Regions from separate parts of the Lysinibacillus sp. FSL K6-0102 genome, predicted to be linked through region 2. Evidence: predicted binding sites of a transcription regulator. Region 2 holds the regulator's gene; the other holds the start of a gene.
What was found. Region 2 encodes NrdR, which represses ribonucleotide reductase genes. Its sites were predicted from a motif close to AACACNATATATNGTGTT; they were not measured.

Region 1: NYE73_RS16070 (vitamin B12-dependent ribonucleotide reductase) is a predicted target of NrdR. The motif match lies at 4,458-4,475, and genes of this name have one in related genera.

The regions. Positions count from the first base shown of each region.
Region 1 is NZ_JBBOPH010000001.1:3,141,859-3,157,499, reverse strand. Features, by position in the region: gene NYE73_RS16090 (glutaminase) at 1-779, shown strand, start outside; gene NYE73_RS16085 (amino acid permease) at 814-2,151, opposite strand; glycine riboswitch at 2,304-2,380, opposite strand; gene NYE73_RS16080 (rhodanese-like domain-containing protein) at 2,905-3,291, opposite strand; gene NYE73_RS16075 (lipoate--protein ligase family protein) at 3,555-4,334, shown strand; gene NYE73_RS16070 (vitamin B12-dependent ribonucleotide reductase) at 4,535-7,105, shown strand; gene NYE73_RS16065 (IS3 family transposase) at 7,515-7,667, shown strand; gene NYE73_RS16060 (S-layer homology domain-containing protein) at 7,755-10,715, opposite strand; gene NYE73_RS16055 (hypothetical protein) at 11,206-11,682, shown strand; gene NYE73_RS16050 (hypothetical protein) at 11,693-11,830, shown strand; gene NYE73_RS16045 (hypothetical protein) at 12,335-12,619, shown strand; gene NYE73_RS16040 (alpha/beta hydrolase fold domain-containing protein) at 12,815-13,741, shown strand; gene NYE73_RS16035 (LytTR family DNA-binding domain-containing protein) at 14,110-14,592, shown strand; gene NYE73_RS16030 (DUF3021 domain-containing protein) at 14,603-15,070, shown strand; gene NYE73_RS16025 (ABC transporter ATP-binding protein) at 15,063-15,641, shown strand, end outside.
Region 2 is NZ_JBBOPH010000001.1:3,544,490-3,560,130, forward strand. Features, by position in the region: gene NYE73_RS18010 (M42 family metallopeptidase) at 1-986, opposite strand, end outside; gene NYE73_RS18015 (dUTP diphosphatase) at 1,081-1,566, opposite strand; gene NYE73_RS18020 (hypothetical protein) at 1,672-2,067, shown strand; gene NYE73_RS18025 (DUF1294 domain-containing protein) at 2,091-2,354, opposite strand; gene rplT (50S ribosomal protein L20) at 2,501-2,860, opposite strand; gene rpmI (50S ribosomal protein L35) at 2,918-3,118, opposite strand; gene infC (translation initiation factor IF-3) at 3,150-3,653, opposite strand; gene thrS (threonine--tRNA ligase) at 4,069-6,000, opposite strand; gene dnaI (primosomal protein DnaI) at 6,555-7,484, opposite strand; gene NYE73_RS18055 (replication initiation and membrane attachment family protein) at 7,512-8,876, opposite strand; gene nrdR (transcriptional regulator NrdR) at 8,893-9,363, opposite strand; gene NYE73_RS18065 (glyceraldehyde-3-phosphate dehydrogenase) at 9,551-10,573, opposite strand; gene coaE (dephospho-CoA kinase) at 10,777-11,373, opposite strand; gene mutM (bifunctional DNA-formamidopyrimidine glycosylase/DNA-(apurinic or apyrimidinic site) lyase) at 11,387-12,259, opposite strand; gene polA (DNA polymerase I) at 12,272-14,899, opposite strand; gene NYE73_RS18085 (hypothetical protein) at 14,904-15,056, opposite strand; gene NYE73_RS18090 (hypothetical protein) at 15,110-15,496, opposite strand.

The sequences.
Region 1 (15,641 bases), 400 kb from region 2:
TATTTACCCTTCAAAGCGTTTCCAAGGTTATTACCTTTATTTTAGCCTGTATGGATCGAGGCTTACCATATGTTTTAGAAAGAGTAGATGTTGAACCAACAGGAGATACCTTTAACTCAATTATTCGCTTAGAAAGTCATCAGCCAGGTAAACCCTTTAACCCGATGATTAATGCTGGGGCTATTACGGTATCCTCCATGTTGGCTGGTCATTCTCCACAAGAGAAGGTCACAAAGATTCTACAATTTTTAGAACAAATTATAGGCAAGCAATTGAGTATCAATGAAGAAGTATTCCAGTCAGAGTGGCAAACGGCTAATCGTAATCGAGCATTGGCCTATTACTTAATGGATTCAGGGTTTTTAGATTGTCCAGTAGAGGCGGCGCTTGAGGTTTATTTGAAGCAATGTGCAATTGAAGTCAATGTATCAGATTTAGCCATGATTGGCCTAGTTATTGCGAATGATGGCTATCACCCACTGTTAAAGAAACAGCTATTCCCAAAACAAGTGGCAAAATTAGCGAAGGCTTTGATGGTAACGTGTGGTATGTACAATGCCTCAGGGAAGTTTGCGGCATTTATTGGTCTCCCTGCCAAAAGTGGTGTATCAGGTGCGATTCTTGCGGCTGTTCCAGGACATGCAGGCCTACACTCGCCGTTTCCTACTGGCTGTGGTATCGGAATTTACGGACCAGCGATTGATCCAATAGGAAACAGTGTGGCAGGTGTACAGTTGCTGAAACAGCTAGCAACAGAATGGGATATGACTATTTTTTAATAAGTGGAAGATGATTTCAGCGCTTAGTCTGAAGTCATCTTTTTTTCATTTTATAAATAATAAATAAAACGATAAACCAAATTGGTGTTAACAGCAGTGCCGTACGCGTAGCCTCAGAAATAAACATCACCATTAATAAAAAGGCGAAAAACGCAAGCACGACGTAGTTGATAAAAGGTGTCAGTGGTGCTTTGAAGATTGAAGCTTCATGTAAAGCACGTTTTTTTCGTTTGTAGATAATGTGCGAAATGATAATAATGCTCCACACCCAGATAAAACAAATTGCACTAATCGTCGTCACAACACTAAAGGCGTTCTCTGGCATCAACTTACTTAACAGAGCACCAGCTGATACAACAATAGTAGAAATAACGAGTGCATTACTTGGTACACTGTTTTTGTTGAGTTTGGCGAATGCTGGAGATGCCTGTTTATTGTTACCAAGATTATAGAGCATCCGACTTGTGGAGAATAACCCACTGTTACCTGCTGAAGCCGCTGAAGTAAGCACAACAAAATTTATAATACCAGCAGCAATCGGGATACCTGCTAATGTAAACACTTGGACAAAGGGGCTGCTTGAAGCAGACATCTCATACCATGGGTTAATACATAAAATGACAAATAATGCCCCTACATAGAAAAGTAAAATGCGAAATGGAATTTTATTAATGGCAGAAGGAATATTTTTTTGAGGATCTGCTGTTTCAGCTGCTGAAACCCCCACTAATTCCACACCAACAAATGCAAAGACAACCATTTGGAAGGCCATTAAAAAGCCGTATATACCATTTGGGAACATGCCTCCATGTGCCCATAGATTTTCAACTGATACTGCTCCTGAGCTAGTTTGGAAGCCAGTTACTAGCATAATAAGACCAATAATAATAAGTGCTACAATTGTAATAACTTTAATAATAGCGAACCAAAATTCTAGCTCACCAAAAAGCTTAACAGTTAATAGATTTAGTAGTAATAACAATACAAGGCAACCAATGGCTGGCACCCATTGTGGGATATCAAACCAATATTGTGTATATACCCCCACCGCAATAATGTCTGCCATCGCCGTCATAATCCAACAGAACCAGTATGTCCAACCTGTGATATAACCTGCCCAAGGCCCTATGTATTCGGATGCAAAATCCGTAAATGAAGTGTAGCCTGCATTGGATAGTAACAATTCGCCTAAGGCACGCATCACAAAAAATAGCGCTGTCCCTACAATTAAGTAGGCTAGGATGATCGAAGGCCCTGCTAAGGCAATAGCTTTTCCAGAGCCTAAAAATAAACCAGTCCCAATTGTTCCACCAATGGCAATAAGCTGTACATGGCGATTTTTTAAATCTCGTTTTAATTGTTGCTGTTCCACGTTAATCCCCCTCAAAGATGCATAAAAAACTATGACTGGAAAAATAAAAAGAGACTAGTTGTGACACTAGTCTCGGAAAAACGTCAGAATAACAAATACCATTTATTCGCAGATGTCTACATGAAATAGTGTAGCATCGCTTATAAAAGCTGTATTACTCCTCTGTCCTTTTGCCTGAGATAGTGAACCCTTCGGCGACGCAATGTGCGCTCTCTCCAGAACTGCTCCTGCTATAGTTTGATCCATAGCATTCATAGCTTATTAACTTGATAATCAATTATTATTGTAAGATATTATACATCCTAACAGTGCTTCTAAAATTATTCAACAATAAATTTTAACTATTTTCAGAAAAATAGAAGAATAGGGTTCGTAACTGGCATATCTCTAACGAAAAATAGTATTTTTGGTCATACAAAGTGTTTCGTGAAGGAGTTTTTAAATATGAGGTGGTTTATTGGAAGATTGCTCAACGTAGCTTTCGAAGTGCTCAAACATAAGTGAAAACCGCTCCAAAAAGACATCAAAGCGCTCATTTTTATGAGGATCCGACTCAAGTAGCGAACTCGTTCAAAGTAGATTTTGTATCAAATAAGGGGACTATAATGCGTTTTGTTGCTTTACTTTTTTATTTTAATGACATGAAGCTCGTACAGCATCATTTGAAATAGATATAATATAGTAGAAACTCTGAATTTTTTAAAAAAGAAGCCGTCTCATAGTACTTTGAGACGACTTTTTTTGATGAGAGCATTAATATTTTTTTGCTTTTATTTTACCTGTCCAAGTTTTGAAACCACCTTGAAGTTGGTAAATTTGGTTGTACCCACGTTTTTTAAGAAATAGTGCAGCACGTGAGCTACGGCCTGTATTTTGACAGTATAGATATACTGGTAAATCTGGGCGGATTTCTTTATAACGTTGACGTAGTGTTGTCGAAGGCACATTTCGTGCACCAAGAATGTGACCAGCATCAAATTCTTTTTGCTCACGAACATCGATCAGCTGGGCTTTACGATAGCCTTCTATGAATTGCTCTTGTGTTAGGTTGGTTACGGCTTTTTTGAGTCGTAGTGCATTAATTCCGATATATGCAATTGTGACTACTAAAACGACACCGATTGTGATAAGTATGTCCAAGATTTTCTTACCCCTTTCTATCTTCTCTATTATTATAAAAGATGCGCTAGCGATAGTCCAATGAGTTTGATAAAATTAACTAGGTTGTAGCGAATTCGCTTTTTTCGTTACACAAGCAATCGTTCGCAATTTGAACTGTAGTATAATATTCGTTAAAGTTGACCCACAGGTGGGGCCTGATGGATCATTTTATATTTGTAGGAGATGAGCATATGACAACTTGGTATTTTTTAAATTCAGGGAAATGTAGTCCTTCTTTTAATATGGCACTAGATGAAGCCTTACTTGATTGGCATAGTGAGGGGTTAATTCCACCAGTAATTCGTTTCTACGAGTGGGAGCCTGCGACATTATCCATTGGTTATTTTCAACAAGCTAAGAGAGATATTAATTTAGATGCTGTGCGTGAACAAGGCTTAGGTTTTGTACGTCGACCAACTGGTGGACGAGCTGTCCTACATGAACATGAGCTAACTTATAGTGTCATTGTGACGGAAAGCTATCCGAATATGCCAGAATCTGTGACAGAGGCATATCGTGTGTTAAGTGAGGGAATTTTGCAAGGTTTCCATAACCTAGGTATGGATGCCTATTTTAGTGTACCTGATACAGAGGAGAAAAGAGCGGACCTGAAGAGTCCAAAAAGTGCTGTTTGCTTTGATGCACCAAGTTGGTATGAACTTGTCGTAGAAGGGAAAAAAATAGCTGGAAGTGCTCAAACACGTCAAAAGGGTGTCATTTTACAGCATGGCGCCATTTTATTAGATTTGGATCAAGAGAAATTATTATCCGTATTTAATTTCTCCAGTGAAGAAGCGAAGAATCGTATGCGTAGAAAGCTACCAGAAAAGGCTGTTGCCATCAACAGTCTTGTAAAAGAGCCAGTGACAGTTGAACAATGTGTGACAGCTTTTAGAGATGGCTTTGCAAAATCGTTGCAAATTGAATTAAAACCATTTACACTTTCTGAGGAGCAATTAGAATATGTGCAAGCTTTAGAAGAAAAAAAATATGCTTCAGATGAGTGGAACTTTAAAAAGTAAAAAATGGTATGAAAAAAATATTTTTTAACGTTCAATCCTAGTCATAACAAGTAGTTCTGAATCTATTAAAAAAAGCAAGAGTTGAATTAAAAAACTATATATAGTATCTTTTTTAAAGACATATACACAATATGTAGTGTTTAACGACACAAGATATTGTGTATTTATTTTGTAATGAAGAAAACAAGGGAGGCTAAACGATGGTACTCACAAATCATCAACCCGAAGTAAACAATCAATTTGAACAGTTAAACAAAGATATTGAACAATTCCCGCAGGTACACCCCGTAACATCTGATATGCATATTACACACAAAGGTGTATCAAGACTTGTCATGATCGATCGCTATTCGTTTAAAGACACAGAAAAGAAAACATTGAAAGCCGGCGACTTTGTTGTATTAACGGTAAAAGCTGATCCGAAATTTCCTGCACGTGGTTTAGGGACAATTCAAAAATTGGATATGTCTACAAAAACAGCAGAGATTTTGATTGAAGAGGATTATCGTAGCGCATTAGACGATCCGCAAGAGCAAGAAACGGGTGTGATTACGCGTTCAATTGACGTGTTAGAAAAGCCTCTTGAGATATTTTATGAACAAATTGCAAAACGAAATGCAACGGGCCTTGCCGCTGTTGAAAAAACACCAGAAAAACGTCAAGAATGGTTTGAAAAATTTTATGAGCAATTAGTATCCTTGAAATTCATTCCAGCTGGACGAGTGATTTATGGAGCTGGTTCTGAAACAGATGTAACTTTCTTTAACTGTTACGTGATGCCATTTGTCGCTGACTCTCGTGAAGGTATCAGTGATCACCGTAAGCAAGTAATGGAGATTATGAGCCGTGGTGGCGGTGTAGGAACAAATGGTTCAACATTACGTCCACGCAACACATTAGCTCGTGGTGTAAACGGTAAATCATCTGGTTCTGTTTCCTGGTTAGATGATATTGCTAAATTGACACATCTTGTGGAGCAAGGTGGATCACGTCGTGGCGCACAAATGATTATGCTAGCAGATTGGCATCCAGATATTGTGGAGTTTATTATTTCCAAAATGCAAAATCCACGTATTCTGCGTTACCTGATCGAAAATACAACGGATGAAACAATCATCCGTCTAGCCAAAGAAAAATTAAACTTCAAGCCACTTTCTATGCAAGAAGAAGCGATGTATCAAGGCATCGTGAATTATAAAAACATTGAAGGCTTAGGTGGATTTGATACAGCTATCATTCGTGAGGCTGAAAATAAATTACGTGATGGTGGCACGTACACTGTTCATAACCCAGAGTTTTTAACAGGTGCCAACATTTCTGTGACATTAACAAAAGAATTTATGGAAGCAGTTGAAAAAGATGCTGACTTCGAGCTTCGTTTCCCAGCTGTTGAAGAATATACAAAGGAAGAAATGAGCGTTTACAACACGAAATGGCATGAAGTTGGTGATGTTCGTGAATGGGAGAAAATGGGCTATAAAGTCCGCACATACCGTACAATTAAAGCGAAAGAGTTATGGAATTTAATTAATGTATGTGCAACATACTCGGCAGAGCCAGGTATTTTCTTCATTGACAACGCCAATGACATGACAAATGCAAAGGCATACGGTCAAAGTGTTGTAGCGACGAACCCATGTGGTGAGCAACCACTTGCACCATATTCTGTGTGTAACTTAGCTGCTGTGAATTTAGCACAGTTTGCGAATAAAGAAAATCAATCAGTTGATTACGAAGCACTACGTGAAACAGTTCGTGTTGGTGTTCGTATGCAGGATAATGTGATTGATGCGACACCTTACTTCTTAGAAGAAAACCGTGTACAAGCTCTTGGTGAACGTCGTGTCGGATTAGGTGTTATGGGCTTAGCCGATTTGCTGATTTACTGTGAAAAAGAATACGGTTCAGAAGCAGGTAATGCGTTAGTCGATGAAATCTTTAAAACAATCGCTGAAACTGCGTATGAGGCGTCTACAGAGCTTGCGAAGGAGCGTGGTAGCTTCCCATTCTTAGTAGGTGCTACAGACGAAGAAACAGCTCGTTTACGTAAAGCCTTTACAGAGACAGGCTTTATGCAAAAAATGCCTGCTCATATCAAAGAGCAAATTTTAGCGACTGGTATCCGTAACTCACATTTATTAACGGTTGCACCAACAGGGTCAACAGGAACAATGGTAGGGGTAGCAACAGGTCTTGAGCCATACTTCTCCTTCACGTACTATCGTTCTGGTCGTCTAGGTAAATTCATTGAAGTAAAAGCTGAAATTGTCCAAGAATATCTGAACCATCATCCAGAAGTAAATGAGCAAGAGCTTCCAGAATGGTTCGTTACAGCAATGGAGCTAAAACCAGAAGCGCATGCGGATGTGCAATGTATTATTCAAAAATGGATCGATTCATCTATTTCTAAAACTGTAAACGCACCAAAAGGCTATACAGTACAGCAAGTTGAAAAAGTGTACGAGCGACTATATAAAGGTGGCGCTAAGGGTGGTACGGTCTATGTTGACGGTAGCCGTGATTCACAAGTACTTACACTAAAAGCAGAAGAAAATGATATGGATCAACTTTCATTTGAAGAGGAATTGGTTGAAGAACATACAAAACGTCCAGTCGTATTAGTAGATACGATTCAAGCGTTAGAGTCAACAACTGTTATTGGCTCAGACGTTGGGAATACATGCCCAGTATGCCGTAAAGGCACAGTCGAAGAAATGGGCGGCTGTAATACATGTACAAACTGTGGCGCACAGTTGAAATGCGGCCTGTAATTAATATTTTAAATTAATTTGTTGTGGCTTTGAAATAAAGTTGCAATCATAATGGCAATGAAATACCCCTTTAGATATTTTATCTAAAGGGGTATTTTTCATGTCTAACACAAACAGAACATCTAAAATTATAATTGGCTGTATAACAAGAAGAATTTTTTGAGGTGCAAATTACTTCAATTAGGCGACTCTTGTTGAGTTGTAGGGGAATGTTAGTACAATAAAAAGAAGTGTTGTTAGATACATTAAATAAACTAAATGAAATGATTTTGTGCAGCAATTCATTCAAGCCAGGGGTGGCACTATCAACATCATTGGTGATAACATTCAAGCAAAATAAGATTTTCCTAAGCATGTCTGTAAAGCAACGTGTGCAGACAATGCGGCCATGGAGAACTTCTTTGGCTAAATGTATTACAGAGAAGAATTGATCTCCTACGAAGCGTTTAAGAAGAAAATAGAAAAGTATATCGATTACTATAATAATGATCGAATTAAACAAAAATTGGCCGGCATGAGTTCAGTAAAATACCGAACTTATGCCAGCCAATTAGCTGCATAAATAAAACTCTAACTTTAAGGGGTCACTACCAATACAAGCGATCTAACATTTTTCTTTTTTGTCTCAGCCTCTTGTATTTGGCTTTTTCTATTCTGAAAGCTGTTCTTTTCCAACTGTATCTTTTATATAAGAGTGAGAGTTTGCGGCTTCTTCAATTTCCTTGAATGCCCAATGTGTTGCTTTGACATCTGGGAAGCTTGGTTTTGTCACACCGTTTAATGGACCACGTTCAAACATGCGGTTCATCATTACGACTACTTGTGCACGTGTTAAAGCAACATTTGGTGCAAAGCTTCCATTCTCAAGGCCATTGATGAGGCCTGCAGTACGGTTTGCTTCAATAATCCACTGTGCCCAATGGCCTTCAGTATCCTTGAACGTAATTGCCACACCTTCTTCAACATAAAGCTGTTTATAGTTGGCTACGACTGCCGCCATTTCAGCACGTGTGATGTTGGCATTTGTATGGAAGTTACCATTGTTATCACCATTCATAATGCCCTGTTCTTTTACAAAGGCAATTGCTCCTGCAGCACTATGGTTTTTGGCTACATCTTTAAACGGTGCTTTCTTTAATGCTTGTCCTTCTGTATAGCCTAAAATACGAGCCATCATGATCGCTACTTGTGCACGTGTAACATTCTTATCAGGACCAAATGCGCCGTTTGGGAATCCTTTAATATAAGCTTCATGCTCGCTTACCTCTGGCTTTTCAAATTGAATAATGGTAAACGTACTGAACTTATCTACAGTGAAGCGTAGACCAAGCTCACCCTTTGCCATTGTGACGACTTCAGGAAAGACCACTTTTTTCTCACCATCTGAGTGTTCAATAAAGACGGCTAGTTGCTCTAAGAATCTTTGACGTGCTACTGCTTCTGTTGGTACCTTTACATCTCTTAGTGGTAGTGTTACTTGTACTGGACGACTTGGCATATTCGTTTCTATTGTCATTGGACGAGCTACCACACCCCAATCGTTACTTTGTAGTGTCTCTCGGACAACTTTTTCTACTTTAGCGCGTTCTTCAATCGCTTGACGCTCGCTTTCTTTCTTTACTGGTACTAAACGGAAGTAGAAGTTATCGTCAAGGCCTTCCATTGAGCTTTGTGGAATTGCAATATGACCATTTACTGTTGAAATTTCTAGTGATAAACCATTGTCACGTAATGTTTGTAGAGATTGCTTTGGTATTTCTACTGTTACTTTATCCACTTCATCATTCACATCAGGAATGACGATACGTGCAATGTTATTGCCAATTTGTTTTGCTTTTTCTACAGTTTCTAATGCTTGCGTTGGTGTGAAGTTGACAAAGTCTATCATTTCACCATTGGCATGTTTAGTGCGTTCAATTTCCACTGTTGTTTTTTCAAGTGGATGGTTACCATCAATTTCTAATGCTACTTGGATTTTCGTTGTTGTCGAGCTTGGATTAGTTGTTGCAGGGATAGAATTTGATGTCCATGTATCACCATTGCTACTTGATTTTTGAACCGTAAAATTAATTTTATATGTTTTTGTTGTAAATCCATCTTCTGCTGTGACAACAATTGTTGTTGTACCTGGTAAACTTGTTGCATTCGTCACGACTGCACTCGCTTTATCCTTATCTGCGACAGTCGGAATTACCTTAGGAACCATAGTAGTGTATGACGGTAATTCGACATTGTATATTTCTTTTTGAGATTCGAACTCTGCTACAGTTGAGGCGTTAACAGTTAGATTACTTAATGTTGCATTATTGCTTAAAGTTGGTGTTAAATTTTTAACCGTAAAATTAATTCTATATGTTTTTGTTGTAAACCCATCTTCTGCTGTGACAACAATTGTTGTTGTGCCTGGTAAACTTGTTGCATTTGTCACAACAGCATTCGCTTTATCCTTATCTGCAACAGTCGCCATTACACCTGGAACCGTAGTAGTACCTGCTGGTAATTCTACGTTGTATATTTCCCTTTCAGATTCAAACTCTGCTACAGTTGAAGCATTAACTGTTAAGTCTCTTAATGTTGCATTATTGCTTACAGTTGGTGTTGAATTATTTTCAACATCCTCTAAAGTCTGTTCAATATTGCTATCTAAACTATAAAAATACTCAACTGTTTTAGCTTCACCAGGTTTCATGTTACCAACAGCAAAAGTTAAACCAATCCATGAATCATAAGTTGTTTCAGCTACTTTACCGTCATCATTAAATGCAGTTGGATCAAATGGATTGGAACTATTAATGGATGCGCGTGATTTTGAATCTGTAGACATCAAAATCAATGCATTTCCAGTAATAGGACCCTTCGATAATACAACAGATTTAGCATCATTCGGATAGTTAAATGGAACCGAATTGATAGTATCAAATATAAGATTCTTATCCGCATCAATATCAGGATCTACAGAACGCATATAACGTACATCTAAAAGTTCTCTATCTGTCATATTCGTCATTTTAACTGTAGCTTTAAAGAATTTATCATTTGCTTTAAATGAAACAGTTTGTTCTATTTTTAATGCACCATCAGACGTTACCCCACTCGTTTTTGCTACTAAATTATCTTCTGTCGATAAATCTTCATTAGTGCTCATTAGAATCTCCATAGATCCTAAAGCATTTGCATTTAAAAATACTTTTGTGCTATCATCACTTTCTTTATAACCAACATAAAATCCTTCGTATGGGCTTCCTGGTAAGAAATAATCGCCACTGTTCATTGCTTCCCCACTATCAAACCCATCAGAATCCACTGTAAATCCTAAATTTTGACGTCCAGTAGGATGGAAATCTATTGGGGCTGCACTTTCCGTTCCAAACGAACCACCTTTTGAAATCCCCATCTCAATGTATTTTCCTCCAAGGAAGATATCATCACCAACTTTTTCATGTCTCGCATAGGAAACATTTTCCGGAACTATCAACTCTTCAGGTTGAGATTCTTCCGGCGCTATCGGCTCTTCAATTTGTGATTCTTCTGCTCCTACAGAACTTATAGGAAACAAGCTAAGTAATAACATACAAATTGTCATTATCAATAATTCTTTGCTTTTTTTCATAACTTTTTCTCCTTTCCGAATAGGATAATGCCTCGTTTTATATTTTTTTATAATGAGGATTCATTAACAAAGTTATTATAAATAAACAAACTCTCAAATAACTCTCAAAAAAATAATGAATTTTCCTATTTAGATAGAAGAGTTTTACAAGTCTTTAATAAATACATTTAATCCATACTTATATTTGAATATGTAATCTTTTCGTGTTATTCAATAATTTATCAGATTTTTATCAGTTATTTTAAACATGCTCCTAAATTTTGCCCTTTGTTTTTAAATGAGCAGTTTTACAATTATTAAAAAAATCATGACTACTCCTTGTTTTTTTTTGAGGGAATAGAGAGAGCCTATCATCTAGCTAGTTTGTAGAACGAGATGATTTTTTGGATATTTATGTTAAATCCACTATAATGTATGTGGAGCAGGTTAGTTTATTGATTTGCTTAGAATATTTTGAGTTTCATTTATTAAAGCTTAAGGAGACAAGCATATGACGTTATATTCTGTCCTAGTGGCGAACAGTGCTTTACAAACAGTTGATTGTACAGGAATTGCTGAAATAACAGTAAGAGAATTAAAAAAATTATATCCAATTACAGAGAGTACACCAACACAGTCGTTGCATTTGATGGATGATGATGCACGAGTTTTACATGCAGCAGATGAATCAGCTTTTGAAAATTTGAATATATTTGAATGGAATAATCCACCTTATGACTTAGGGCTTTATAATGAAAAATCCTTTGTATACGGCATCGAGGGAAATTGGGGTCCTCAATTTTTAGAAGATTTTTTAAGTTATTTAAAGGAACATATACAACCAGAGCAAGGTGCTGAATTAATTAGGTTCTGGGCAGGGGATTATGATAAAAAACTAAAAATCCGTCGTATTACGATGGATGACCTTGAATTGCATCACCTTGAAAGCTTAAAGAACGAGGAATACATACGTGTCGCTTTTGTATAGCTACCTCTGAATGATGGAACTCCACATAATAGACAAGCAAAAACATAAAGCAATAGATGAAAAGGCAAATCAAGCCCTATTTCCAAATTCAGAAGATGAGGTAGAAATTTTATCAAAAGAAGTAGATGAATTATTTCAGGATAATTAATCTTAACTATCTACATTTAGCAAGACAAAATTGATTAGCCCCATTCATAGAGTGGAAGAGGTTAGAAAATGGGATAGGTATAGTTACTCGCCATTATCAAATCCACCTCGAATAATATAGCGGTAGGTTGGAGGGAACAGATACCTAATCGAAAGCTGTCATTTTGTTTCAAAACGGCAGCTTTCTAAGTGTTGAAAAATAAAACAGTCAATTGAAAGGTAGAAATGGATTTCCGTTGCAAGCTACTTGCTTTCCTGTGGGCGACCGCCAAGCCGCTTCCTCCGCTACCGCTCTGTTTAGTGGCTCGCCTGTCTCTCTATCCCACGGGAGTCAAGTAGCCTTCCACTCCAACCCACCAAAGTGTTACCTTTTTAGCGAAAGTTTTTTAGTAAATTGAAGGTGTTCACTACTCTTTATGAAGTGGTGTTGTCAAGCATCACATCTCCACATTGAAAATAACCCTCTAAGAATATAGATAATGGGCGATTTGATCGCTCCACTACTATGAAAAAAGTAAAGACATTTTGCAGAATAGTTGATTGGAGTGGAGCCAGCGTCACTCCTAGGGGATTTAGCGTCACAGATGAGACCCTGCAGCGAACGGAAGTGAGTGAAGCGGCTCATCGGACGCCCCCTGGAAAGGACGCTGGCGGAACGGAAATCAACCTCTCACCTTGCAAAGTTACTTTTTCTGCTGTTGACATCATCTTTTTTCAACAACAAAGCTGTCATTTTGTTTCAAAATGGCAGCTTTTTATATACAGCACAATCAATGCTCTTTACATTTAGGGATTACATCAGGAAGGTCTTTTTATTTGATGATAGATTTTAGAAGGAGTATTCTTCAAAATATGGAATTAAAATAAAGTTCGCTAAAAAGATGCATTTTACCATCGTCGAGACTCAGTTTTAGTGGTTTGGCACATCACTTTATTAATCATTACATGTTTGGAAACAGAATGAACAATAAAAGGAGAGAAAAACATGAGTATAGAAATTTTTAATGGAGAACGATCTGTAGAGAGTGTGCAATTTGAAAAATTGTTGTTTTCACAAAGTAATAAAAAGAGCTTTTCTAGTATTGAAAATGCTCAACAATTTATTAAGCAAAGAGGAACAGAAAATATTCACCCCTATGTGATTGGGGAGGATGTCAATCTTTTAAGCGCTTTGAAGGAGCAAACATTCGAGGATATGCAGGTTTTTATTTTAAATGACCAAAAGTCTTCATCACAAATGGTGATTCTTTATATTCATGGTGGAGCTTGGACGAATCAACCTTTAAATTTACACTGGTTGTTCATGGATAAAATGGCACAAGCCTTAAATGCAAAAGTTATTGCGCCTATCTATCCAAAAGTCCCTCATTTTAGCTATCAAGATACTTACCCAAAGATGCTCAGCTTATATAAAGAGATTCTAGTATCTATTGAAAGCTCCAATCAATTAACCATTATAGGAGATTCAGCAGGTGGAAATATAGCACTTGGTCTAATTCAACTGTTGAAGCGAGACGGTCTGCCTCAACCACAAGATATTATGTTATTGTCGGCATGTGTTGATATGAGTTTAGAAAATCCACTTATTCAGGAATATGAAGAAAACGATCCCATGTTAGCTAGTGAAGGAATGGAAGTCATAACAAAAATATGGGCAGCTGATAAAGCTCTAAAGGATCCAATAATTAGTCCAATTTACGGCGATTTTCAAGGAGTTGGCAAGATAACTCATTTTATTGGGTCCCACGAAAGCTTATATCCAGATGCAATACAGTTTGATGAGAAGTTAACAGAACAAGGCGTTGCAATCAATACCTTTGTTTATCCTAAGATGAATCATGTGTTTGTTGTGATGCCAATCCCTGAGGCAGTGGATGCGCAACAGAAGATTATCAATATCCTAAGTAAATAATTCACAGAAAAACGTGTTTTGAGCCATTCAAAATACGTTTTTTTCTATGTACATTTTTAGCAAGGTTTATTTATCTGTAGATGTTTGAAAAATAAAAGTGTCTCAAAACACTCAATCATTGCAATTGATTTGGGAAAATTTAATCAATCATTAGAGCTTACCTCCAATATTTTAAAAGCTCCTGAATATGATGGGTGTTTTTACAGCCCTACTAGTAAGTAAAAAAAGATTCTAAGTAAGCTAAATTGTACGTTTAACCCCTTTGGATAGGCCTATTTAAAGGGTGTTTTTATTGTTCGCCAGAATCTTTGAGATTACCACTTATTCCTTGATAACGACCAGTTGTCGATAATCCATTTACAACATGTATGGAAAAATTTATAGTGAGGCGTAGAAAGGACAGTGATCATATGAAGGTGGAAATATCGATTGACCCTACATATAAAGAACCCAAAGTAATCATTCTCACAGATAAAATGACTGATGACATTGAGCATCTTATGCAAATTATTACTACGACAGCAGAAAGCACTTTATTAGCTTTCTCCCATAAAGGCGTTGAATTGATCGATAGTAAGGAGATCGTGCGTATTTATACAGAGCAAAAAAAGGTTTGTGTCCAGAGCATTCACGGTGTTTATACGGTACGTTTGCGTCTTTATGAGCTGGAGGAAAAGCTCAATCCTCAAATGTTTCTCCGTATTTCAAATGCTGAAATAGTCAATCGCTACATGATCAAGCATATGGACATTAGTAGAACAGGTACAATCGGAGTTGAATTGAAGAATGGCACGAAAACATACGCTTCTAGGCGTTATGTAAGCAAAATTAAGAAGCAATTAGGAATCTGAGGTGATAAATATGCGAAAAGACATTTTAACACGTATTATTGGTGGATTTTTGATCGGTATAGTGATGGGACAAATTGTGCAATTCTTTGTATCAATGGGCATAGGGCAAGGAAAATATGTTTGGGTGGTACCAGAATTTCGTGCTTACTTTACAGATGAAATAAGTGCAATAATTACTCAAATTCTATTAACGGGTGTTATTGGCATTACCTTTGCTCTTGCTGCACTTATTTTTGAAATGGCTAGCTGGGGAATGTTGAAGCAATATTTCGTCCACTTTTTCATAACGGCAATGATTTGGATACCGATTGTAACGCTACTATGGATGCCAAAAACGATGGCTAATATTTTTTCTCTCGTAGCCAGCTTTCTTGGAACTTATATTGTGACATGGGTTTTACAATATAGATTTTCACAACGTGACATAGAAAAAATTAATGCGATTCTTACCAATCGAGGTGAAGAGCAGGATGATTAACATAAGAGATTTAACAAAGCTTTATAAAGAGCGTGTAGTCGTTAATCAATTAAATTTACAAATCCATCAAGGTGAACTTTTCGCTCTTTTAGGACAAAATGGTGCTGGCAAAACAACCACAATCAAAATGTTGTGTGGGCTCCTTTCACCTACAGAGGGGGATGCCACAATAGATGGAAAAAGCATTGTGCAAAATACACAGGCTGTAAAACAAGTTATTAATATTTCTCCTCAAGAAACGGCCATTGCGCCTAATTTAACGGTATATGAAAATCTATTATTATTCAGTCAGATTTATGGCTACGAAAAAGAAAAAGCACAACAACAAGTATATGACAAAATGGCCTTATTCGGACTGACTCCACATCAGCATGACAAGGCTAAGACACTATCTGGCGGCTACCAGCGTCGTTTAAGTGTAGCAATGGCTTTAATGTCAAACCCAAAGGTATTGTTCCTCGATGAACCGACTTTAGGGATGGACATACGGGCAAGGAATGATGTATGGAACATATTGAAGCACTTAAAAGGACATGTCACGATTATTTTGACCTCCCATTATTTGGAGGAG
Region 2 (15,641 bases):
GCATGTGAATGAATATAGCGTGTTGCAATACCGATTGATAGTGCTGGTACACCATTTGCTGTTACGTGGATGGAGCCAGCATCTGTACCACCGCCAGCCATCGCTTCAAATTGATATGGAATATTGTGCTCATCTGCTACATCTAATACGAATTCACGTAAGCCACGATGTGAAACCATAGATGCATCATACACAACGATTTGAGGGCCTGCACCCATCTTACTCGTTGATTCTTTTGCTGTAACTCCAGGAGTATCTCCTGCTACACCTACGTCCACTGCAAATCCAATATCTGGTTGGATTTTATGTGTAGCAGTTTTTGCACCGCGAAGTCCAACTTCTTCTTGTACATTCCCTACAGAATAAAGAATATTAGGGTGCTTTTCATTTTGTAACGCTTTCATAACATCAATCGCGATTGCACAGCCGATACGGTTATCCCAAGCTTTAGCTAATAGATACTTATCATTTTTCATTACATTAAATTCAAAGTACGGTGTTACCATATCGCCAGGACGTACGCCCCACTCAAGTACTTCATCTTTAGAAGCTGCACCAATATCAATAAACATATCTTTAATGTCTACTACCTTATTACGTACATCCGCAGGTAAAATATGAGGTGGCTTTGAACCAATAACCCCAATCACTTCATCGCCCTTACGTGTAGTAATCGTTACACGCTGTGCAAGCATAACTTGGCTCCACCAGCCACCCACTGTTTGGAATTTGATAAAGCCTTTGTCATCAATTTGTGTAACCATGAAGCCTACTTCATCTAAATGTCCTGCTACAACAATTTTAGGACCGTTTTCATCGCCAACTTTTTTAGCAATGACACTACCTAAGTTATCTGTTTCTACAGTATCTGCATATGGTGCAATGTATTTTTTCATGACCTCACGCGGTGCACGTTCATTACCTGCGATACCATTCGCATCTGTTAAATCTTTAAACATTTGTAATGTTGGATCTAGTTGTGTCATCCTTTTGCCTCCTACTTCTTGTATCTATTTTATTATACTTCGTTTATCGAAATATTCCTAGCTTAATCGTCTGAAAATTGGTGTATTTCTTAATTTAATAACCTGAACGCTGCCGATGATAATTTTCATGATTTTTTTCAAGATAAGCACCAACTACATCCTCAAATGTAAAACCGAGATTATACGCTAGTAATCCATAGTATTGCCAAATAGCTAAATAACGCTCCTCTGTAGGTTGATGAATAAATGCTAAAATAACACTTTGTGTTTCTAAAAAAGTAGCTGTTAAATCTTTGTTTTCTTCTACGAAAGGCCACATTTCAATCGATGTATAGCCCTTTAATAAGCCCAGAGATAAGATAAAATGAATCGAATCTACATATTCTTCTAAAATGACTTCACGTGCTGATGGTCCCTTTGTGCTCCAAAATTTAAAGCAACGTGTTTCATTAGCAAGCTCAGCTAGTTCCACTAGTAAGGCTAAGCCCTTTTCCTGAAACACATCTTGCTGAATATTTTGTGTTTGCTCGATAAAATCATCAAGCTCTTTTTGCATGGTAAACAATTGTTGTAAATTCATTTTTTTCTCCTAAATTTCTAAAAAATTTTTTATAAAAAGTGAAACTATTTGACCCTTCTAATCGTATAGGAAAGAATAACCTTTCTTCAAGGGGGAAATTTAAACATGTTGCCGTTACTAATTCGACTTGCTGTAATAGCGCTTATTATTTATGTATTTTACAAAGCGATTCGTTATATAACTGATCCTAAACGCAAACTTGATGAAGCCTATGAAAAAGGCCAGTATTATTTCTATGATGACGTTAAAAATGTCCGAAAAAATTTCTTTATTTCCTATAAGGGTGCTCTTTTTGAAGGTGAAAAATACCTAGGCACAACAGAGGATGCATTTGAGGTTGTAACCATTTTCGTCGGTGCGCGCGATGCTGCAACATTACAAGGCTTCAGCAAAAGCGACTTTGAATATTTGCAGCAAGAAATATTATTGAACTATCCAAGCGCCAAAATCAATTGGAAGCAGCCCATTGAACAGCTTATGCGAAACACATCCCCATCATGAGGATGTGTTTTAATTATTCTCATTTATGTCCAGAGCTGCACAATGATAAAAATTTGTATGGCTGCAAGTAGGGGAAAACCAAATGCAAAACGATTATGACGTGTTTTGTGGCGGAATAAATACATACCCAATACACCCCCAGCTGCCCCTCCTGCTATGGCTAGTGTAAATAATGTACGCTCTGCTATACGCCATTCATGATTCTTTGCGCGTGATTTATCCATCCCCATTAAAATGAGCAATACAATTGATACAATGCTCATATAAGCTAATAATGCTTGTCCCATTTCTTACTCCTTTAAAACCGTGATACTATTAATCTAACACAAAAAAGACTGATGGAAAAACCCATCAGTCTTTTTATTGCACTTATGATATTTCACACCTGTCGCTAAGCTTTCGGTGCAGAAATAATAGTGAATGTTGTCAGCTATTATTTAGCTACTGCTTTTTTAGCAGCGTCTGCTAATTGAGTGAATGCTGCAGCATCAGTTACTGCAAGGTCAGCTAACATTTTACGGTTAACTTCAATACCAGCAACTTTTAAACCGTGCATTAAACGGCTATAAGAAAGACCGTTCATACGAGCAGCTGCGTTGATACGAGTGATCCATAATTTACGGAAATCACGTTTTTTCTGACGACGGTCACGGTATGCATATTGACCTGATTTCATTACTGCTTGGTTAGCAACTTTGTATAATGTATGTTTTGAACCATAGTAACCTTTAGCTAATTTCAATACTTTTTTACGACGTTTGCGCGTCACTGTTCCGCCTTTTACGCGTGGCATATGAATTACCTCCTGCTTTTCATTAAAAAATGAATGTTAGTATTTTTTTGTAGTCAATTATTTCATGTAAACAAGTAAAGATTTGATGCGTTTGAAGTCACCAGATGATACGATGTTCGCTTTACGTAGGTGACGTTTTTGTTTCGTAGATTTGTTTGCGAATAAGTGGCTTCCATAAGCACGGTCGTATTTTAATTTACCTGAACCCGTTTTTTTGAAACGTTTCGCAGCTCCACGGTGAGTTTTCATTTTTGGCATGTCGAATTCCTCCTAAACTGTTCGTCTAATATTATTTCTCGTTCTTTGGTTGAAGAACTAAGAACATGCTTCGGCCTTCCATCTTCGGTTTTTGTTCTACCGTTGATACTTCAGCACAAGCTTCAGCAAAACGATCTAACACACGTTGACCAATCTCTTTGTGTGTGATCGCACGACCTTTGAAACGTAGGCTACATTTTACTTTATCGCCTTTTTCAAGGAATTTAATCGCATTACGTAACTTCGTTTGGAAATCATGCTCATCGATTGTTGGGCTCAAACGAACCTCTTTCATTACGATGACCTTTTGATTTTTACGAATTTCACGGTCTTTCTTTTGCTGTTCAAACTTAAATTTACCATAGTCCATGATACGAGCGACTGGCGGCTTGGCTTGAGGGGCCACAAGGACAAGATCCAAGTTTACACGAGCGGCGATTTCTAGCGCTTCATTACGTGTCTTTACACCAAGCTGGTCACCATTGTGATCGATTAATCGAAGTTCACGTGCGCGAATGCCTTCGTTTACATACATGTCTTTGCTAATAGTAATCCACCTCCAAGTAGTTGTCGCGAATACATGGTTTGGGCAAAGCCTTGCCCGGTTGAACGGTACATCCTCTCGTCATGTCCATAAAAAAAGGACGGACATTTTTGAAGATGTCCGCCCGCTATATGTGCATGCGCAAGTCTACGCAAAACAATTCAACGTGTCATACCTGTTCACAGCCTTTAAAGCGTTGTATCAGGTGAGAAGCGGGCAGCCTCTACTTCAACCACAAACTTTGTATTCATTAACCTTAATTATATTAGCATGTATATGATAAGCTGTCAAATATTTATTTTCTTATCTGTGCTAACATAACCAAAATGAAGCTATTCTATACAAATGCAAGATTTATTTTATACAGAAACCCTCACTTTGGCAAGCGAGGGTTTCTAGTTAAAGCTTATTTTGTAATTTCTGTTTTTATAGCTGCTAGGAAATCCTCAAAGCTAATTGTTTCGGAATCTTTCGAGCCATAACGTCGAACATTTACGCCATTTGCCTCAACCTCTTTATCCCCGATAACAAGCATATAAGGAATCTTTTTCATTTGTGCCTCACGGATTTTATAGCCTAATTTCTCTTCACGATCATCCATTTCCACACGTAAACCAGCCGCTGTAAGTTGCTCTTCAATTTGCTTTGCATAGTCGAAGTGAGCTTCATTCGATACTGGAATAACTTCAACTTGTACCGGTGCTAACCAAGTTGGGAATGCTCCTTTGTATTCTTCAATTAAGAAGGCAACAAAACGTTCCATTGTTGATACAACACCACGGTGGATAACAACTGGACGATGAGGCTTACCATCTTCCCCAACATAAGTTAGGTCGAAGCGTTCTGGTAATAAGAAGTCTAATTGAACTGTAGATAAAGTCTCTTCTTTACCAATCGCTGTTTTTACTTGAACGTCAAGTTTAGGACCATAGAATGCAGCCTCACCTTCCGCTTCAAAGTAGTCTAAGCCAAGTTCGTCCATTGCTTCTTTTAGCATACTTTGTGCTTTTTCCCACATTGCATCATCATCGAAGTATTTCTCAGTATCTGCTGGGTCGCGATAAGATAAACGGAATGAGTAATCATTAAGGTCGAAATCTTTATAAACCTCTAAAATTAACTGTACTACTTTTTGGAATTCCGCTTTAATTTGATCTGGGCGAACAAAAATATGGGCATCATTTAATGTCATCCCACGAACACGTTGTAAGCCTGAAACAGCCCCTGACATTTCGTAACGGTGCATAGTGCCAAGCTCTGCAATACGCAATGGTAGGTTACGATATGAATGCATGCTGTTTTTGTACACCATCATATGGTGAGGACAGTTCATTGGACGCATAATTAATGTTTCATTATCCATTTCCATTGGTGGGAAAATTGAATCTTGATAATGATCCCAGTGACCAGAAGTTTGATAAAGCTCCTTAGAACCTAATACTGGTGTATAAACGTGCTTATAGCCAAGTGATAATTCTTTATCGACAATATAACGTTCAATAACACGACGAATTGTTGCACCATTTGGTAACCAAAGTGGTAAACCTTGGCCAACCTTTTGGGAAGTTGTAAACAGTTCTAATTCTTTTCCGATTTTACGGTGATCACGTTCTTTTGCTTCTTCTAGCATTTGAAGGTGGTGTTTTAATTCCTCTTTTTTGAAGAACGCTGTACCATAAATACGTTGTAACATTTTGTTATCAGAGTTCCCTCTCCAGTAAGCACCCGCTAATGATAAAAGCTTGAATTCACGAAGTTTACCCGTAGATGGTACGTGGATACCACGGCAAAGATCAAAAAACTCGCCTTGATAATAAATAGATACTTGCTCATCTGCAGGAATGGCTTCAAGTAATTCTAATTTATACTCATCGCTAATTTCTTCATAAAGGGCTTGTGCTTCTGCACGGCTTACATTTTTGCGTTCTACCTCAAGGTTTTCAGCAATAATTTTCTTCATTTCTTTTTCAATGGCTGGTAGATCTTCAGCAGTGATTGGTGTTGGTGAGTCGATATCATAGTAGAAACCACCTTCAATTACTGGACCAATACCAAGCTTTACATCTGGGAATAGACGTTTAATAGCTTGCGCTGTTAAATGGGCAGTTGAGTGACGTAAAATTTCAAGTGCTGCCTCATCATCTTGTGTAATGATTGCAATTGTTGCATCCTCTTCAATTGGTGTTTTTAAATCTACTAACACACCATTAATTTTACCTGCATACGCTTTTTTCCGTAAGCCAGGGCTAATAGATAATGCTACGTCATCAGTTGATGTGCCTTTTGCAAATTCCTTTACAGCGCCATCTGGGAAAGTTAATTTAATCATTTCTGACATATCCTTTGCACTCCTTTGTTTTTGATAAATACATAATGCTTGATGATTGGCTGGAGCAATGTTTGTGTGACTCTACGGCTTGGTTTGAGCGGAGTCATTGCTTTTTTAAGCATTTCTCTGTTCAATCGGAGCGGCATCTTCATGTTTCTGAGCGGTTTCTTACTCTCTATGAGCGAATTTACCACTTTCGCGAGCGACTTATCTCCCTATATGAGCGGAGCCACCACTATTTCAATGAAATCTGAGAAAAATAAAAAAAGCTCCGTCCCTCACAAAAGGGACGAAGCGTATGCTCGTGGTTCCACCCTTCTTCCTTCCGACTTACATAAAGTCAGACGAAGCTCAAGGCTAGCTAACGGGCTAGGGACCGGCGAAAGATTATCCCTTTCGCTGCTCAGTAGGTAGTAAATAATGTGCCCATACTAGGAAGTTTTCAGCCGATGACTTCCCTCTCTAAAAGCTGATACACAAAATTCATGTCCTCATCAATGCATATTGATATTAAGTATATGAGTCAGTATACGCTCGATTGTCGAAAAATGCAACTATCAATGTTACATCCGACGATTTTTGCCTCGCATTTCGATTGGCACTGTTAGGGCTTTAATTCGCTCCATAATTCGTCCCGCTTTGACAACCTCAATATCACCTTTTTGTGACTGAGCTAAGTGATGCTCTAATTCTTCATAGTTAAAATTAGACGTAATAAAAGTTGGCAATTGCTCTGCCATCCGATAATGGAAAATAGTCCCCAATATTTCATCACGTGTCCAGGCAGTCATTGTCTCCGCACCTAAATCATCTAGCATTAAGACAGGAGCCTTTTTAATATAATCTATTTTCTCATTCAATGTATTATCACCAATGGCATTTTTCATTTCTCGTAAAAATTCTGGAACGAAAACTACCACAGAGCGGATTTTAATAGATGCTAATTCATTGGCCAATGCCCCAAGTACAAAGGATTTCCCTACACCAAATTTACCATATAGGTAAAAACCTTTTGCAGGTAATTGACCAGTTTCTTTTGTTATTTTAACAAATTGAGCTGCTTTTTGTGCAATCGCCACACGTGATTCATCATCAATACTTAAATCATGAATTGTTGCTTGTAGCACATCTTTTGGCATATGCATACTTGCAATCATATTCGCAACATCCCGGCGTTCTTCTTCCCTAATCTTTTGCTCACAGCGCACATAGTCCATTTCAATAGAATTCCGAACAACCCTTAATGTCGGGATGAATCCTTTTAAATAGTTTGTACAATGTTCGGTATTATCACACCCACAGCACTCAGTAGATTGACTAATAAACTCATGCAGTTTAGGTAAATTTCGCTCAACATTGTCATAGTTTAATTCATCTGCATGCTGCGCTAAAAATTCCTGCACATGCGGGTGCTCTAAAATTTCACGTCGCATGGCTTCATAGCGTTCTTGGAACGAGGGTACATTAATTGCTCGCTTTAGTGGTCCATTTATAGGTTCGATTACTGCTCACCTTCTTTACTATTCGCTTTTTCCTAGCATCTCTAATATTTTTTGTCGCTCTTTTTCAAAATCTATAGTACTAGAGGTAGATTCCTCTTGATTGTCATTTCGTTTATAGAACCATTCAGGCACTTTTTCTTCACGTTGATATCTTGAACGTCCTTTAGTCTGTTGACTCGTTTTATTGGACGTTTGCGGCTTGTTTTTCCAAGCTGTATATTTATCATGCTCTTGACGTGCAAGTTCCATTGCTTCCTTAGCGGTCTGGACATTTTTTCGTACCCAATGATCAGCAATCGTTTCCACATATTTCTTAGGGAGCTTCATATCTGTTGTTAGCATAACGTATTCTAACAATGCATTAACCACTCCAATTGGCATGCCATGTTGAACGATTAAATTTTCTGCAAGTTGGACTGAGGTTTGTAATGGTTCTTTACCATTATTTATATCTCTTAAAACTTGGACAGGTGCCGTTGTTTCTAAATAGTGTTGAAGTTCCTGATCCTTGGTTTTTTGTCCCGCTTCTGCTACTGGTAGAGGATCGGTGACACGGGCAAGTTTTGGCGGCTCCTTGGATACGGTTAATTTATAAAAATCAGCAGCAGCCTTTCGTAAACGTTCCTGAGAAATTCCTAAATCATCATCTAAAGCAAGTATGACTACTTTTTGCATATCAAGGGCTGTTAAATGATATAAAAATGCCAACTTGGCTATAGCTTCACGCACTTCAAATGTCAACAAATTGGAAGGTACCAATTGCTCAGACAAACCAGCTTGCAATAAATCAAAATCGAATTGCTCCAAATAAAAAGGATATACTTTTTGTTGTTTATCCTTATGACTCGTATCCACTTGTAAATCTGATGGGATATTGGCATGAACAGGCTTATAGACATCAATAAAAGCACGAGATACATCCTTAAACGCCGAGTCCTTTACAGGTGACATAAAGCGCTGACGTAAGTTGCGATAAGCCTGCTCTCCAATTTTACTAAACAAAAACATCGACAGCAGCGGGTCTTTCATAAAGCTATCTGCATCTAATGGGCGCTGTAGCTCATATAAAAAACTACGCTCACCAGCATTTTCTTTTTTCCATGTACGCAGCAAACCAATAGCTTCTAAAGCAATACGAGCCTCAAACACTTTACCAATTGGTAGCCCTAGCACATTCATTAAATAATAATGTGTCATTTGCTGCTTTGGCATTTGCTCTGCTTCTGCCCATAATGTTAAATAGAGGCTAACTGGCTCTGATCCCGTTAATGGTTGATAAAATAATGTAACTAATTGACGCTCTTGTGTAGAAAATGCATGAGGTAGACGAATGTCGAAAGGATCGCCAGGCTGCAATTCCTTATATAAATGAATCAACGTCATTCATCCTCTCTGTTTGCTATGATTTCTTCTCCGTTTGACGTTGAATAATGTCCTTTATTTCTTCAATAAAGACATTGATATCTTTAAACTGACGGTAGACCGACGCAAAACGCACATAGGCAACCTCATCAATTTTGGCTAAGCGGTCCATGACCATTTCGCCAACATCTTCTGAGCGTACTTCCGAATTTCCAATACGACGAAGATCTTTTTCAATGGACAGAACAAGTTCCTCCAGCACATCAAGTGCCACTGGACGTTTTTCACAAGCACGAATAAGCCCACGAAGTACCTTCTCACGGCTAAACTCTTCTCGTGAACCTTCCTTTTTCACAACGACTAATGGCGTCTCTTCAATTTTTTCAAACGTTGTAAAACGGAAGCCACATGACTCACATTCACGACGTCTACGAATTTCTTTATTATCATCTACTGGCCTCGAATCCACAACACGCGTTCCGTTAAATTGGCAAGATGGACATCTCATATAATTACTCTCCTGGTTTACAACAATTTAATATATCTATTATAACAAATTTCCTACATGTAAGAAAAGTGCATTCACGTTTGTGGGCTCATGATAAATCTAAAGCACCTGAAGTACAAGAAAAGTTTCTGTAAAAAAAGAGCACATTGAAACCTTTTCGATTTCAATGTGCTATCTATAGAAATTATTACGCGTTTACCGTTTCTAAAGCATTTGCCACTTTTTTCACAAGGTCAACAACGCGTGCAGAGTAGCCCCACTCGTTATCATACCAAGCAAGTACTTTTACTTTGCGGTTGCCTAACACCATTGTAGAAAGTCCATCAACTGTTGAAGAATAAGTTGTTGTATTGTAATCAGAAGATACTAATGGCTCAACAGAGAAATTAAGGATACCCTTCATTGGACCTTCTGTTGCCGCTTTTACAAATGCTGCATTAACTGCATCAACTGTTACATCTGTATTTAAATCTACTACAAGGTCAACTAAAGATACGTTTGGTGTTGGAACACGAAGTGCCATACCATGAATTTTACCCTCTAATTCAGGTAACACTAATTTTAAGGCTTTCGCTGCACCTGTAGATGTTGGGATAATGGATTGGGCGCATCCACGTGCACGACGTAAATCTTTATGCGGATTGTCTAAGTTCTTTTGGTCATTTGTATAAGCATGAACTGTTGTCATTAAACCATTCTCAATACCAAATGTGTCATTCAATACTTTTGCTACTGGCGCTAAGCAGTTTGTTGTACAAGAAGCATTTGAAATAACATCATGTTTCGCAATATCCAATTTGTCATCATTTACACCTAAAACAATTGTGACATCCTCGTTTTTACCTGGTGCTGTTAAGATTACTTTTTTCGCGCCTGCTGCTAAGTGCATTGCTGCTTTATCACGCACATTAAATTTTCCTGTAGCTTCAATAACGATATCTACACCCATTGTAGACCAAGGTAATTTTAAAGGATCACGTTCACTAATAATTTGAACTCGTTTACCATTTACAACTAAAGCATCGCCTGCTGGTTCTACCGTACCTTCAAATGTTCCGTGATTTGTGTCATACTTAATCAAATGTGCTAACGTTTCTGCAGGATAGCTAGCGTTAATTGCAACGATGTTTAAATCTTGTTGTACGATAGCCTGGCGGAAAACCATACGTCCGATACGCCCGAAACCATTAATAGCAATTGATACTGTCATTTATAATATCCTCCTGTGAGTACATACTCAGATTAATTAATTATATACTTTATGGTGATTAGTATAACACAATTTTAAAAAAGATGAACATTATATATTGAGAATATAAAAGTTCTTATTTTCTGAAAAATTATTCTTTATTATGGCGTTTCCCCATAAAAAAATGCGTAGCAAGGTCGGCTTGCTACGCATTATAAAAGAACTCATGAAATAACATCCCAATAATGCAGGATTTTTTTTAATTGTTCTTCTGTACTTTCTATATTTTCATTATTATAAATGACCGCATGTGCACCCTTTTCTTTGACAGACATCGGCAGTTGAGAGTGCATACGTGCCAATGCATCTTCTTTAGATAAATTATTTCGTTCCATTAAACGTCGAAGCTGAACTTCTTCACTGACCGATACCACAATGATACGTTCCACAAAATGTTGAAGCTTACTCTCAAATAACAAAGGAATGTCCATCACAACATGTTCATGTCCTGCTTCTAAATAAGCATCACGCTGACGTAACATTTCTTTTCTGATTGCTGGATGCATGATATCATTTAACGTTTTGCGTTTGGCAGGCTCATGAAATATGATATCTCCCAGCAAAGTTCGATTTAAATTGCCGTCCTCAAGCAAGATAGCTTGTCCGAAGCTTTCAGCAATCAATGCTAATGTTTCAGTTCCTGGTTCTACGACATCTCGTGCTACAACATCTGCATCAACAATCGGTAAACCCAGTTCGCTCATCATTTTAGCTACTGTACTTTTTCCACTTGCAATACTTCCTGTTAGTCCGATAATCATTGCTAAATCCCCTTTAATGTTGACAATTTGGGCAATAGACAGAGGTACGCCCTCCAATTGTCATTTGACTTGTTGCCGTTTCACATGCTGGACATACCTTTTTCCCATACATTTTTAATCGATTCTGCATACTCCCTGCTTCCCCATTAATATTCCGATAATCAGAAATAGTTGAACCACCCGCTTCAATGCTTTGACGTAGGACAGCAACAATCTCCTCAAATAATGCTCGCTTCCGCTTTTCACTAATGCGGCTCATTTTGCGTGCAGGGTGAATTTTCTGAGCAAACAATGCCTCTGTTGCATAAATATTGCCACAGCCCGAAATGACTTGCCCATCCATAATTACTTCTTTTACGGCTTTATTTTCATATTTCGGTAGCTTAGATTTTGTTATAAAAAAATCACATGCATGCTCATCAAATGGCTCTGGTGCCATTTTTGTCAATGGCGCATGATCTTCAATTTTTGTCAGAAAACGAAGTTCACCGAATCGACGAATATCTGAATATATCAAGTATCCCCCATCTGCCATTTCAAATGTCGCATGGATATGCTTTTGAAATTTCGCCTCATTGATTTCTTCGGGTGAATTCACAACAAACCAAGCACCTGTCATCCCTAAGTGACTAACAAGAACATATGGAACATCATCCTTCAGCAAATGAAAGAAAATATATTTTGCTCTTCGTTCAATTTTGGTAATGGTCATCTGGGACAAAGTACTTTCAAATGCATCAGGCGCTGCTTGTTTGACAATACATTGTTTACCCTCACTAAAAGAGAAATGTACTCGTTCAGAAAGCTGAACCTGTTGAATGGTACGTCCTTCAACTGTTGGCTTCAATGCCTGGACGACACCCTCTACCTCTGGTAATTCAGGCATTTGAATCCCTCCTTATTTTGCCTCGTACCAAGTTGAGCCATGGTTAAAATCTACTTTAAGCGGTACAGCAAGCTCAATAGCGTTTTCCATGACTTCAGGTACAATTTTTTCGAGTAAGGCAATCTCTTCCTTTGGTGCCTCAAAGATTAGCTCATCGTGCACTTGAAGTAGCAGTTTTGCCTGCATCTTTTCTTTTTTCAATCGAGCATCCATATCAATCATTGCCTTTTTAATGATATCAGCTGCACTACCTTGAATTGGCGTATTCATCGCCGTACGCTCAGCAAAGCTTCTTAAATTAAAGTTTGAGCTTGTTATATCCGGTAAATAACGGCGTCTATTTAATATCGTTGTCACATAGCCATTAAATTTTGCATTTTGTACAATGTCATCCATGTACTGTTTTACACCAGGGAAACTTGCGAAATACTTTTCAATAAAATTAGCCGCTTCCTTACGCGTAATATCTAAGTTTTGTGATAGACCATAATCACTAATACCGTAGACTATTCCAAAGTTAACAGCTTTCGCTGCGCGACGCATATTACTATCAACCTCATCTTCTGACACATGAAATACATCCATAGCTGTACGTGTATGAACGTCCATTCCTTCACGGAAAGCCTCAACAAGGTTTTTATCTTCTGACATATGTGCAAGAACGCGTAATTCAATTTGCGAATAGTCAGCAGAAAATAATATCCAATCCTCTTTTGAAGGTACAAAGGCTTGACGAATTTTGCGGCCCTCCTCCAAACGAATTGGGATGTTTTGTAAATTCGGATCTGTTGAGCTTAAACGCCCTGTTGCAGTTAAAGCTTGCTGGAAGCGCGTATGCACTTTACTATCTGATACATGAATCTCCTTTAGTAAGCCTTCAATATATGTGGATTGTAATTTTCCAAGTTGGCGATACAACAGAATATGTTCGATGATAGCATGCTCTGACTGTAATTTTTCTAGGACATCTGCAGCAGTTGAATAGCCTGTCTTAGTCTTTTTAATCACAGGTAGCCCTAGCTTATCGAATAGAATCACACCTAATTGTTTTGGTGAATTAATATTAAAGGTTTCTCCAGCTTCTGCATAAATTTCTTGCTCAATTACTACAAGTTTATCATTAAGCTCTTGCCCCATTTTCTCTAACGTAGCGCGGTTAACCGTAATCCCTTCGCTTTCCATTTCACCTAAAATTCCTGCCAATGGTAGCTCTAGGTTTTTATAAAGATCGAATTGTTCATTTTCCTTTAATAAGGCTTCCAGTTTCGGCTGTAATGACCATACTGCAAAAGCTTTACGGCTAACATGCTGTGCAAGTTGGTCCAAATCAGGTATTGCACGCTTGGCACCTTTTCCATATACCGCTTCATCTGCTTGGACATCATAGTAGCCTAATTCCCTTGCAAGTGTTGCGATATCATCGCCACTTAATGCTGGATTATTAATATAAGAGGCAAGTAGCAAATCAAAGTCAACGCCAGCTAATTGAATCCCAGCTCGCTTTAATGATGCTTGAGCTGCCTTAGAATCGGATATATATTTTATTTTTGTGGCATCTTCTAGCCAACGACGGAGAATATCTGATTTTGCTGCTTTATCAAATGGAATATATTGCGTCTTTACGCCATCTGATAAGGCAATTCCCAGCTGCTGACAAGTATGATAGTGCTCGTTTTCAAGCTCTACATGCACAGCCATCACATCTTTTAAATCCTCAGGTCGAACTTCCTGGACAAGGTCATAATCGAGAGGCGCCTGTTCTTCTTCTTGCACTGTAAAGTCACTTTTATCAAGCAGCGATTTAAAGCCAAGCTCACGCCACACATTGATTAATTCATCTTCTTTTGGCCCATTATATGCAAGATCAGCCAGTGAAATGGTGATTGGAGCATCCGTATAAATCGTTGCCAGCTTCTTACTCATGATGGCTTGCTCTTCATTAGCTACAAGCTTTTCCTTCATTTTAGAAGCTTTCAATGTATCCATTGCTTCATAAAGTGCTTCAACGGAGCCATGCTCTTTTAATAATTTTACAGCCGTTTTTTCCCCGACGCCTGGTACACCAGGAATATTATCGGAGGAATCCCCCATCAAGCCTTTCATATCAATAATTTGAAGCGGCGTTAACCCATACTTTTCCGCAATAAAGGCTGGTGTATTTTTCTCTATTTCCGTAATACCTTTTTTCGTTATATAAACGGTTACTTGCTCTGTCGCCAGCTGAGTTAAATCACGGTCTCCAGAAACGATGATAACATCCATATCCTGCGACGAAGCCTCTTTAGCAAGCGTTCCGATAATATCATCCGCTTCATATAACTCCTGCTCATATTGCTTAATACCATACGCATCAATAAGCTTTCGTAAATAAGGAAATTGCTCTGATAATTCTGGTGGTGTCTTTTGACGTCCTCCTTTATATTCTGTAAAGGTTTCATGGCGGAATGTTGTTTTCCCAGCATCAAAAGCAACCAATATTTTGGTTGGCTGTTCTTCCTCTAATATTCTTTGTAGCATTGTTGTAAAGCCGTATACAGCATTAGTATGAATGCCACTATCATTCGTTAGCAATGGCAACGCAAAAAACGCGCGATACGCTAAACTATTACCGTCCAATAATAGTAATTTTTCCTTGGTCATGATTTTATCCTCCTGCGTTGTCTTCTTCTTCTACTTTATCATAACAATACATTTCAAGTAAAAAAAGCAGGCGTCCATCCTCAAGGTTATCCATTATTTTTAATGGTTTATCCACCACTTTAAAGACTTTATCCGCTATTTTAGCATTCCTATTCATTCAAAAAAGCCAACCGCGCGCAGCGGTTGACTTGTTTAAAATATTTTAACTCCTTAACGCATATTACCTATAATAGATGAACGACTATCCTGCATTTTTTTTACAAAATTAGTCATTACATCAAAAGCCTCATTTCGTTTACTATTCATGCTTTGTAAACGGAGCATATCCATTTGCTGAGAATTACTTAAAGCATCCATTTGACCTTGCTGTGCATTCAAATCAGCTAGCTGTTGATTTCGTTGTTGAACATCCTCTAGTTGATCCTTAAGCTGATTTTCTAACAGCTGTGCTCGCTGTGATTGGACTGCCTGTAATGCTGATTCTAGATCCATGCCTTGAATATCAATTGGTTGAATTAGGCTATTAGCAGAGGATTGCCCTGCCCCACTAAATAATAATCCGACTGCTAAAGCACTTCCAAACACGACCTTTTTCATCTTTATTACCTCCTATTAAAATGAATCTTTGCTTATCATACATACTAAAGGTTAAAACTAGGTTAAAAAATTCAATATGGTATGTATGCATCTGCCTATCAAGTTTAGTCATTGACTATTCTCAATAACTTGACTGTACTACAGA